Regions from separate parts of the Williamsia sp. D3 genome, predicted to be linked through region 2. Evidence: predicted binding sites of a transcription regulator. Region 2 holds the regulator's gene; the other holds the start of a gene.
The links. Region 2 encodes HspR, which represses chaperone genes until heat shock. Its sites were predicted from a motif close to ANNTGAGTNNNNNNNACTCANNT; they were not measured.
Positions count from the first base shown of each region.

Region 1: clpB (ATP-dependent chaperone ClpB) is a predicted target of HspR. The motif match lies at 1,834-1,856, and genes of this name have one in related genera.

Region 1 covers NZ_AYTE01000007.1:57,414-61,837, forward strand. The annotation lists gene clpB (ATP-dependent chaperone ClpB) at 1-1,757, opposite strand, end outside; gene W823_RS36200 (maleylpyruvate isomerase family mycothiol-dependent enzyme) at 1,892-2,524, opposite strand; gene W823_RS36205 (TetR/AcrR family transcriptional regulator) at 3,319-3,921, opposite strand; gene W823_RS36210 (FAD-dependent monooxygenase) at 4,007-4,424, shown strand, end outside.
Region 2 covers NZ_AYTE01000016.1:175,821-180,244, forward strand. The annotation lists gene W823_RS41610 (FAD-binding oxidoreductase) at 130-1,281, shown strand; gene W823_RS0128930 (hypothetical protein) at 1,278-2,495, opposite strand; gene W823_RS41615 (heat shock protein transcriptional repressor HspR) at 2,578-2,988, opposite strand; gene dnaJ (molecular chaperone DnaJ) at 2,988-4,172, opposite strand; gene grpE (nucleotide exchange factor GrpE) at 4,268-4,424, opposite strand, start outside.

The DNA of each region.
Region 1 (4,424 bases), on a different contig from region 2:
GCATCCGACACCGCTTCGATGGCCTGCTTCTGACCGACGACCCGCGATCCGAGTTCGTCTTCCATCCGCAGCAACTTGGCGGTCTCGCCTTCGAGCATGCGGCCGGCGGGGATGCCGGTCCACGCCGAGACAACCTGCGCCACGTCGTCGGGGCCGACCTCCTCCTGCAACATCACATCACCGTTGACCGCACCTGACTTGGCGGCAGCGGCGGCGAGTTCCTTTTCCAGCGACGGGATCTGGCCGTATCGCAGCTCTGCTGCTCGCCCTAGATCTCCGTCTCGCTCGGCGCGCTCGGATTCACCACGGAGGTGCTCCAAACGTTCCTTGAGATCTCGCACCGCGTCGATGGCCTGCTTCTCGCCCTGCCAACGCGCGGAGAGCTCATTCAGCTTTTCACGGTGATCGGCGAGTTCCTGCCGCAGTTTGTCCAGGCGTACCTTGGAAGCCTCATCGGTTTCCTTGGCGAGCGCGACCTCCTCGACCTCGAGTCGACGGACCACACGCTCGACCTCGTCGATCTCGACCGGACGGGAGTCGATCTCCATGCGCAGACGCGATGCCGCTTCGTCCACGAGGTCGATTGCCTTGTCGGGCAAGAACCGTGCCGTGATGTAGCGGTCACTCAGGGTGGCCGCGGCAACCAGTGCGGAGTCCGTGATCCGGACACCATGGTGCACCTCGTAGCGCTCTTTGAGCCCACGCAAGATGCCGATGGCGTCTTCGACCGAGGGTTCTCCCACGTACACCTGCTGGAACCGGCGTTCGAGAGCGGCGTCCTTCTCTATGTACTGGCGATATTCGCTCAGCGTGGTGGCACCCACGAGCCGCAGTTCACCGCGTGCCAGCATCGGCTTGATCATGTTGCCCGCGTCCATGGCGCCCTCGCCGGTGGCACCGGCGCCGACGATGGTGTGCAGCTCATCGATGAACGTGATGACCTGGCCCGCAGAACCTTTGATCTCTTCTAAAACGGCCTTCAGCCGCTCTTCGAACTCGCCGCGATACTTCGCACCCGCGACCATCGACCCCATGTCCAGGGACACAACGGTTTTGCCGCGCAGGCTCTCGGGGACGTCGCCGGCGATGATGCGCTGGGCGAGCCCCTCGACGATGGCGGTCTTGCCCACGCCGGGTTCACCGATCAGAACAGGGTTGTTCTTGGTACGGCGGCTGAGGACCTGCACCACACGACGGATCTCGGTGTCGCGGCCGATGACCGGATCGAGCTTGCCTTCGCGTGCGGCGGCGGTCAGGTCGGTGGAGTACTTCTCCAGCGCCTGGTACGTGCCTTCTGGATCGGCGGTGGTGACGCGGGCGTTGCCGCGCACGGCCACAAACGCATCGCGCAGCGATTGCGGAGTGGCGCCCAGGTTGGCGAGCAACTTCGCAACGTCTGAGTCACCGGTCGCCAGCCCGACGACCAGATGTTCGGTGGAGACGTACTCATCGCTCAATTCGCCGGCGAGCTGCTGGGCCGCCGAGACAGCCGCGATCGACTCGCGACTGAGTTGCGGGGTTGAGCTGGCGCCGGATGCCTTAGGCAGTCGGTCGACCAGCTGTTGGGCAGCCGTGCGCGCCTGAGCGGGATCAACGCCGACCGCCTTGAGCAGCGGCGCAGCGATCCCGTCGGACTGATCGAGCAGCGCGACGAGCACATGAGCCGGTCGAACATCGGGGTTGCCTGCGGCGGCTGCCGCCTGCACCGCGGCCGACAATGCGGCCTGCGTCTTGGTGGTGGGGTTGAAACTGTCCACTCGTGCACCTTCCTTCGGTAATAACAAGCAGGTACGGGCTCCTAGTGTGCCCGTTCAGAAGGTGTAACGCACCGAGAGTTGAGTCTGTTCCGCTCAACTAGAGAATTTTTGTGGCGATCTTTGCCGGGGCCGACCTACCCGGTCGTCGCGAGTTTCCAGGCGCCCGGCCCCACCAACGCGCCGGGTGGAACCGGACGGCCCGACACCGCCAGAAGCAGATCGATCGCCCGCCCGCGCACCTCATCGGCGTCAGCACCCCCGAGCACAACGTCCGAGTCGGTGGCGGTCAGACGCAGCCCGTCCACCCGTTCCCGTCCCCCACCGAAACCGACCGCGGTTTTCACCTGATAGCTCAGCGCCTCGACCACCGGATCCACCGGATAGCTCGCATCAATGCCCAGCGGGCGACGGATGTCCTCACCATGGACAAATATCTCGACGAGCCGCGTCTTCGAGTTGGCCGGCGGCGTCCTGGTCGACGTGATCACCTCGCCCAACGCTTCCAGCGTCTGTCGGGGATCAACGCGCTTTTGCTGGGCTATCCCCGCCGAGTTGTCGCGATCGAAGTCGAACCGATTGGTCATCATCCGACGCGCGAAGCCGAGACGGGTGTTCGTCGCTCCGTCGACCAGGTGGGCCAGAACGTCGTGCACATTCCAACCCGGACACAGTGATGGCTTCGCCCAAGCATCTGCAGGTATGTCGCTCAGATCTTTCACCAAACGCTCGCGCTCAGCGTGGACAACCGGCCACACCGCAGAAAAAATTGCTTCTCATGCTGAGACAGACCCGGTCGGCCGATCGAAGTCATCGTTCACGACGCCCGACAGCCACGCGACGACGGCGCGGCAGGGACAGCAAGAACGACAAGAGCCATCGCAGTTCGACGTAAAGGCGATCCGAGTTGACTCCGAGAACTGCCCGACTCGCGGCGATTTATCCAGTCGCTTGTGACGGTCGACACAATTGTGATATCCCTGATACAGGGATATTCATCCCGTTTCATTGAAACACAGGGCACAACAACAAATCAGGGTCGGGAAGGACCATAATGCTGTCTGCAATATTTTACTTTATCGAATCAATCGACAACGCACTGTGGGATTTCGCGGAAACCATCGTCACCGGCAGTGACGCCTAGGCAATTTCCGCGCCTCGCCATCAGCACTGACCAGTGCATCACCGGCCGTGTGCAGACATCGCTGCGCACGGCCGGGTGGTGCAAATTTGTCGAGATTCGGGCGCTCCTACTATTGACCCCGCAACGACCAGGCCTGATCGTCACGCCGACCGGTTGCCGATATCTCTCCCCACTTCTCCCCCGAGCGTTCTCACCGACTGGGGTCGTGCGCGTAAGAGGCTGGCCCGAGGATGAACTTCGGCTAATCGCTGAAATCGGACAATCTTCATTTCTACGGGTATTGCGCGCCGGATTGGCCTTTCTGCAACTGCCTCCATACCGGCGGCGCCTGCTCGAGTATTGATTCTGCCGGCGGGGTCCCGCATGCCGTTCCGCCTCGACGTCGGCCAATTATTCTCGTTTTGACCATCGACAGCGTCGTCACATGATTCCACGTAGATAGGCAGCCAGCGCCCCGACCGCTTCTCGTCGAGCGTCCGGAGACGGGGTCGCGATCTGGGTGAAGACGAGGGAGTCGATGAGCCGCATTAGTTCGCGTGCACGTTCCCCGGGGTCGCTCACACCAAAGCGGGACAGAACCAGTTCGATGGCGGCCGCGGCGCCCGCCTGCACATCGGACTCACTTGACAGTGCGCGGTGTAGTTCGTCGTCCGCCGGTAACTCGATCAGCAGCGCATAGCGTGCGCGCATGTCCACCGGTCGGCCGACGAGTGAGTCCATCAGTTCGGTGGCGGCGGCGGTGAGCGCGCCGATCCGGCCACCGGCGTCATCCGGCACCGAGGTCTCGAGGCCGTGCAGACTGCTGCCGGAGTCTGCCCCGCTGCGCTGCGCCAGCCGGCTCGCGGCGAGGCCGAGAAGCGCCTGCCGCGTCGGTGCGTAGTACGACGTGGAGCCTTGAGGAATTCCTGCGGTCGAGTCCACAGCGCGATGGGTCAGCCCGCGCAGCCCCTGGGCCGCAATCAAACTGATGGCCGTATCGGCGATGACGCCGGCCCGCGACTGGCCGCCCGTTCCCGATGTCATGCAATGACTCTACAACTGTTGCATAGATCCTCTACGCCTGTAGAGTCGGCCGAACAGGCGCACTACAGGTGTAGTAGGAGGAATCATGAAGGTCGCAGTGGTGGGCGCCGGCATCGGCGGATTGTGCGTATCCGTCGGACTACAGCGCTACGGTGCCGACGTCACCGTGTTCGAACGCTCGGACCAGGTTCGCGCAGCCGGGTCGGGACTGTCGGTCTTCGGCAACGGACTTCGGGCACTCGAATCCCTGGGCCTCCGACAGCAATTCGAGGTGATCACGTCGCCACATGCTGCGACCTATCGCAGCGGGCAACGACGACCCGATGGGCGTTGGTTGGCCACCATCCCGCCTGATGCCGTCACCGACTTGCGGATCGTGCATCGCACCGATCTGCACACCATGTTGCTTGCCCGTGTGCAGCCTGGAACCATCCGGTGTTCGACGGAGGTCATCAGTGTGCGATCAGATGGAACCGTACTCGTACGCGAGGTGCCCGGTTCGT
Region 2 (4,424 bases):
CGCAAGTTCGCGACCGAATGCGACAATCCATTCCTGCGCGGAACGCGAGACAATAAAATACGGTCTGTCGCGGAAGTATCTATGCTGACAGGCGTTGTTCGCAGCGCGATGAGGGAAGGCCGACGCGGCGTGGGTACCCATACACGGCATGTGCTCTTGCAGGTGCGCGATGTGCTGGGACAAGATGCCGACCGGTTCACCGCGAACTTCTATCTGCGCCTGTTCGCGATGAACCCCGAGCTGCGAGACCTCTTCCCGGCGAACATGGCCCATCAGCGAGCGACCCTGTTCCGGGTCATCGACTACGTACTCGAAACGGTCCCCGACAGCAGCAGCCATCCCCATCTGCTGGACTTCCTCGGGCAGCTCGGCCGCGACCACCGCAAGTTCGGGGTCACCGAGGAGCACTACCAGCAATTCCTCGTGGCGCTGACCCGTGAGATCGCTGCGACGATGGGCCCCCAATGGGACGAGGAGTACGCGAATGTGGTGTCACAGGCGCTGATGCTCACCACGGGGGTGATGCGGGGCGCCGCACATTCGGCGAAGGGTCCTGCCACCTGGCAGGCGACGGTCGCCGAGAAGTACCGGTTGTCCCGCGACCTGGCCATCGTGCGGCTGCTCAGCCGTACACCGCTGACCTACTCGGCCGGCCAGTACCTCGAAGTGCAGATACCCCAATGGCCGCGGATATGGCGCCATCTCTCGCCGTCCATCCCCGCCAACCCCGCCGGTGAGCTGGAGTTCCACGTCCGAGCGGTTCCGGGCGGCTCGGTGAGCAACTCGATAGTCACCGAAACCCAGGTCGGCGACGTGTGGACGTTCGCGCAGAATCACGGGACCCTGCACCTGATGCCCGACCGCGACGTGTTGATGATCGCGGGCGGAACCGGGCTCGCACCCCTGCGGGCGATGATCATCGAACTCGCACGGCGGGTCGATGCGCCGCGTGTGCACCTGTTCTACGGTGCGCGGTACCCGGCCGATCTCTACGATCTGTCGTTCTTGTGGCAGATCGCGGCGACCAACCCGTGGCTCACCATCACCACCGTGGTGGAGGACGAGACCGATCCCTGGTGGAGCACCCCGAGCGAGCACGATCAGACCATCGAACTGGAGCGAGTGCAGGGCCAACTCGCCGACGCAGTACTCGGCTACGACCGCGACTGGACCGATCATCAAGTGCTGCTCGCCGGTTCACCGGAGATGCTGGCCACCACCCGGAGACGGTTGCTCATCGCGGGCATCCGAGCGAGCTTGATGCAGCACGACCCGGTCTAGGGCTGAGGCGGCCCGCCACCCGGGATATTCGCGTCGGACGGTGAGCTTGGAACGCTCACCGAACCCGACGGGTCTGTCGGAGGATCCGGATCCGGCTCCTCACTACTCTCTTCTGGCGGCTCAGATGTCGTAGTGGTTGTCACCACAGGCGGCGGGGTCTGGGTCACGGTGATCGGCGGCGGCGCCTGGGTGATGGTGGTCGGCGGCGCCGGTGGCGGAGCCGGGATCGTCCGAGTGCTGCTCGCGGGCACCGAGATCGTCGGAGACGAGATGCGCGAGAGCCCCTTCGACGTGGTCACAGGGGTGGTGGTACTGGTGCTCGAGAACTTGGCGGTGACGGAGTTGTCGTCGCTCACGGTCTCGGGATTGTTGCTGCCACCGGTCATCACGACCGCGATGATCACCCCGACGGCCAGCAGCAGCGCGGCACCGGCGCTCGCCGAGAGCAGCACCCATCGGTTGTTGTCGCGACTGTGCCCGACCGCGGCGGCGGCGACCATGGCCGCGCCGCCGGCGGCCGCGTATTGAGGATCGTCGACCAGCTGCACGGGCAGTTGCAGGGCGTATTCGAGCGACGGCGCGACGCCGGGAACCTGAGCGCCAGGGCCCACCACCACAACTCCGTGGACGGCGTTGCTGGGGTTCGGGATGACCGCGATCGCGTCGGCGAGGGTCTGCGCGCCCTCGGGTTCGGTGACCGGGAGCCGTTCGCCGAATCCTGACACCGCACTGGCCCCCACGACCGTGCGGGCCGAGGTGTCGATGAGTGCGACGGACTGGCCGGTGAACAGGGCTCCGGTGGTGTCGAGGTCGGCAACCACCACAACACCGCGCGAACCGAACTGGGTGGTCGCGAGCTCGGCGAACGCGAGTGGGGTCCCGACCACGGTCGTGCGCGCGAACCACGCAGGTTTGATCGGCGCGGCCGAGGAGTCGGCTGCCGGGTTCGGCGGCAGGATGAAGTCCGGCACGACCTTCGCGGCGAGGATGTCATCGATCGCCAACTGCATTCCGCTGTCGGAGCATGCGATGGTGATCGCCGATGGCGTGATGGGTGCTGACTCGACCAACTGATAGATCGCGTCGAATGCGATCTCAGGAGAAGGGCCCGTCAACTCCACGAAGTTGCGGGCCAAGACCTCACCGGTGCCGGAATCGGCGACCACCGAGGCGATCTCCAGGTCGGTGATCGAAATCCCGAGTACCTGGCTCATACCTGAGTATCGCTCTCATCGAAGGCGCTGTTACCGAAACTCACGAAATGCGAGGCGGAATGGACCCCTGCCGATACCGTGCTCATCTGTCGCCGCGCTCGCGGCGCGGCTTCCACACGACCAACGCGCTGGTTCGCGGCATCGGGACGAGCTCGCCGCGACTGCTCGCGCGATGGGCGGCGACCTCTGCCTCCAGTTCACGGATCCGGCTCTGCAGCGCGTCGACCTGGTTGGTCAACTCGATCACGCGCTTGATGCCGGCCAGGTTCACACCCTCGTCCTGCGACAGTCGCTGCACCTCGCGGAGCAGCTCGACGTCGCGGCTGGAATACCGCCGCCCGCCACCCGCCGCGCGCTGGGGGGTGACGAGCCCGAGACGGTCGTAGGTGCGCAGTGTCTGCGCGTGCATGCCGGCCAGTTCGGCGGCCACCGAGATCACGAACATCCGCGCCGATTGATCGGCGGATTCACGTTCTTCACGGCGGGAGCTCATCACTTACCCCAATTCGCACGCGGGTCGAACCCGCTGGCCTTTTCTGCCGCGGCGTACTTGCCAAGAGCTTCGATGGCCGCGTCGTCGAGGTTCGGCGGCACTGCAACCTTCACGGTCACCAACAGATCGCCGGCGCCGCCTGCGCGTTTGGCGACACCGCGGCCGCGAACCCGCAGGGTGCGTCCGTCGACGGTGTTCGGCGGGATCTTCAACCCGACACTGCCGTCGAGTGTCGGTACCGACACCGTGGTGCCGAGGACCAGTTCGGCGAAGGTCACCGGGAGGGTCACCTTCACGTCGTCGCCGCTGCGGGTGAACGTGCGGTCGGGTGACACGTGGACGCTGACGTACAGGTCGCCCGACGGTGCTCCGCGCAGGCCCGCTTCGCCCTGCCCGGCCAGCCGGATCCTGCCGCCGTCGGACACACCGGGCGGGATGCGCACGGTGATCGGGCGGGTACGGACCGTGGCGCCGTCGCCCTCGCACACCGGGCACGGATCGTCGATCTTGGATCCGGTGCCGCGGCAGTCCGAACACGGTTCGCTGAATCCGAATGCGCCCTGGTTGCGGCTGACGACGCCGGCGCCGTTGCAGGTGGGGCACACCCGCGGACTGGTGCCGGGCTTCGCGCCACTGCCATGACAGTTCGTGCACGGCGCCGAACTGGTGATGGTGATGGTTTTCGAGGTACCCAGCGCTGCTTCTTTGAAGGTCAGCGTGGTCTCGGTTTCCAGGTCGTTGCCGCGACGGCTGCGCGTCTGGGTGCCACGGGGGGTGGCGGTGCGGTTGAACAGGCCACCGAACAGGTCGCTGAATCCGCCTGCGCCGCCGGCCGGTCCGCCCGCCGCGTCACCGAACAGATCGTTGAGGTTGAACTCCTGACCTCCGGCCGTGGTGCCGTAGCCGCCGGGGAATCCGGCAGCACCACCGCGACCGCGCGCGCCGGCGAACATCCGCCGGGTGTCGTCGTACTCCTTGCGCTTGGCAGGGTCGGACAGCACGCTGTGCGCCTCGGAAACCAGCTTGAAGCGTTCTTCGGCAGCCGGGTCGTTCGGGTTCGCATCGGGATGCAGTTCGCGCGCCAGCTTGCGGTAGGCCCGCTTGATGTCGTCGGCGGACGCATCGGATGCAACGCCCAGCGCTTTGTAGAAGTCCTGTTCGAGCCACTCACGTTGAGGAGCCACCAGGCGTCACCTCCTTCTCTTTCTCAAATCTCGTTGTGTGCAAAAAGTCTTGGTAGCGATCCCGGCCCAGGCGCGGTGCGCCTGGGCCGGAATGCTCATTCTTCGTTGGTCTGACCCGCAGGGGTCTGTACTGCCGGTTCCGGACCGTCGACCACCACGACCATGGCGGTGCGCAGTACCCGGTCGCCGAGCCGGAAACCTTGCCGGTACACCGTTCCGATCACCGGGTTCGATCCCTGACCTTCATGTTGC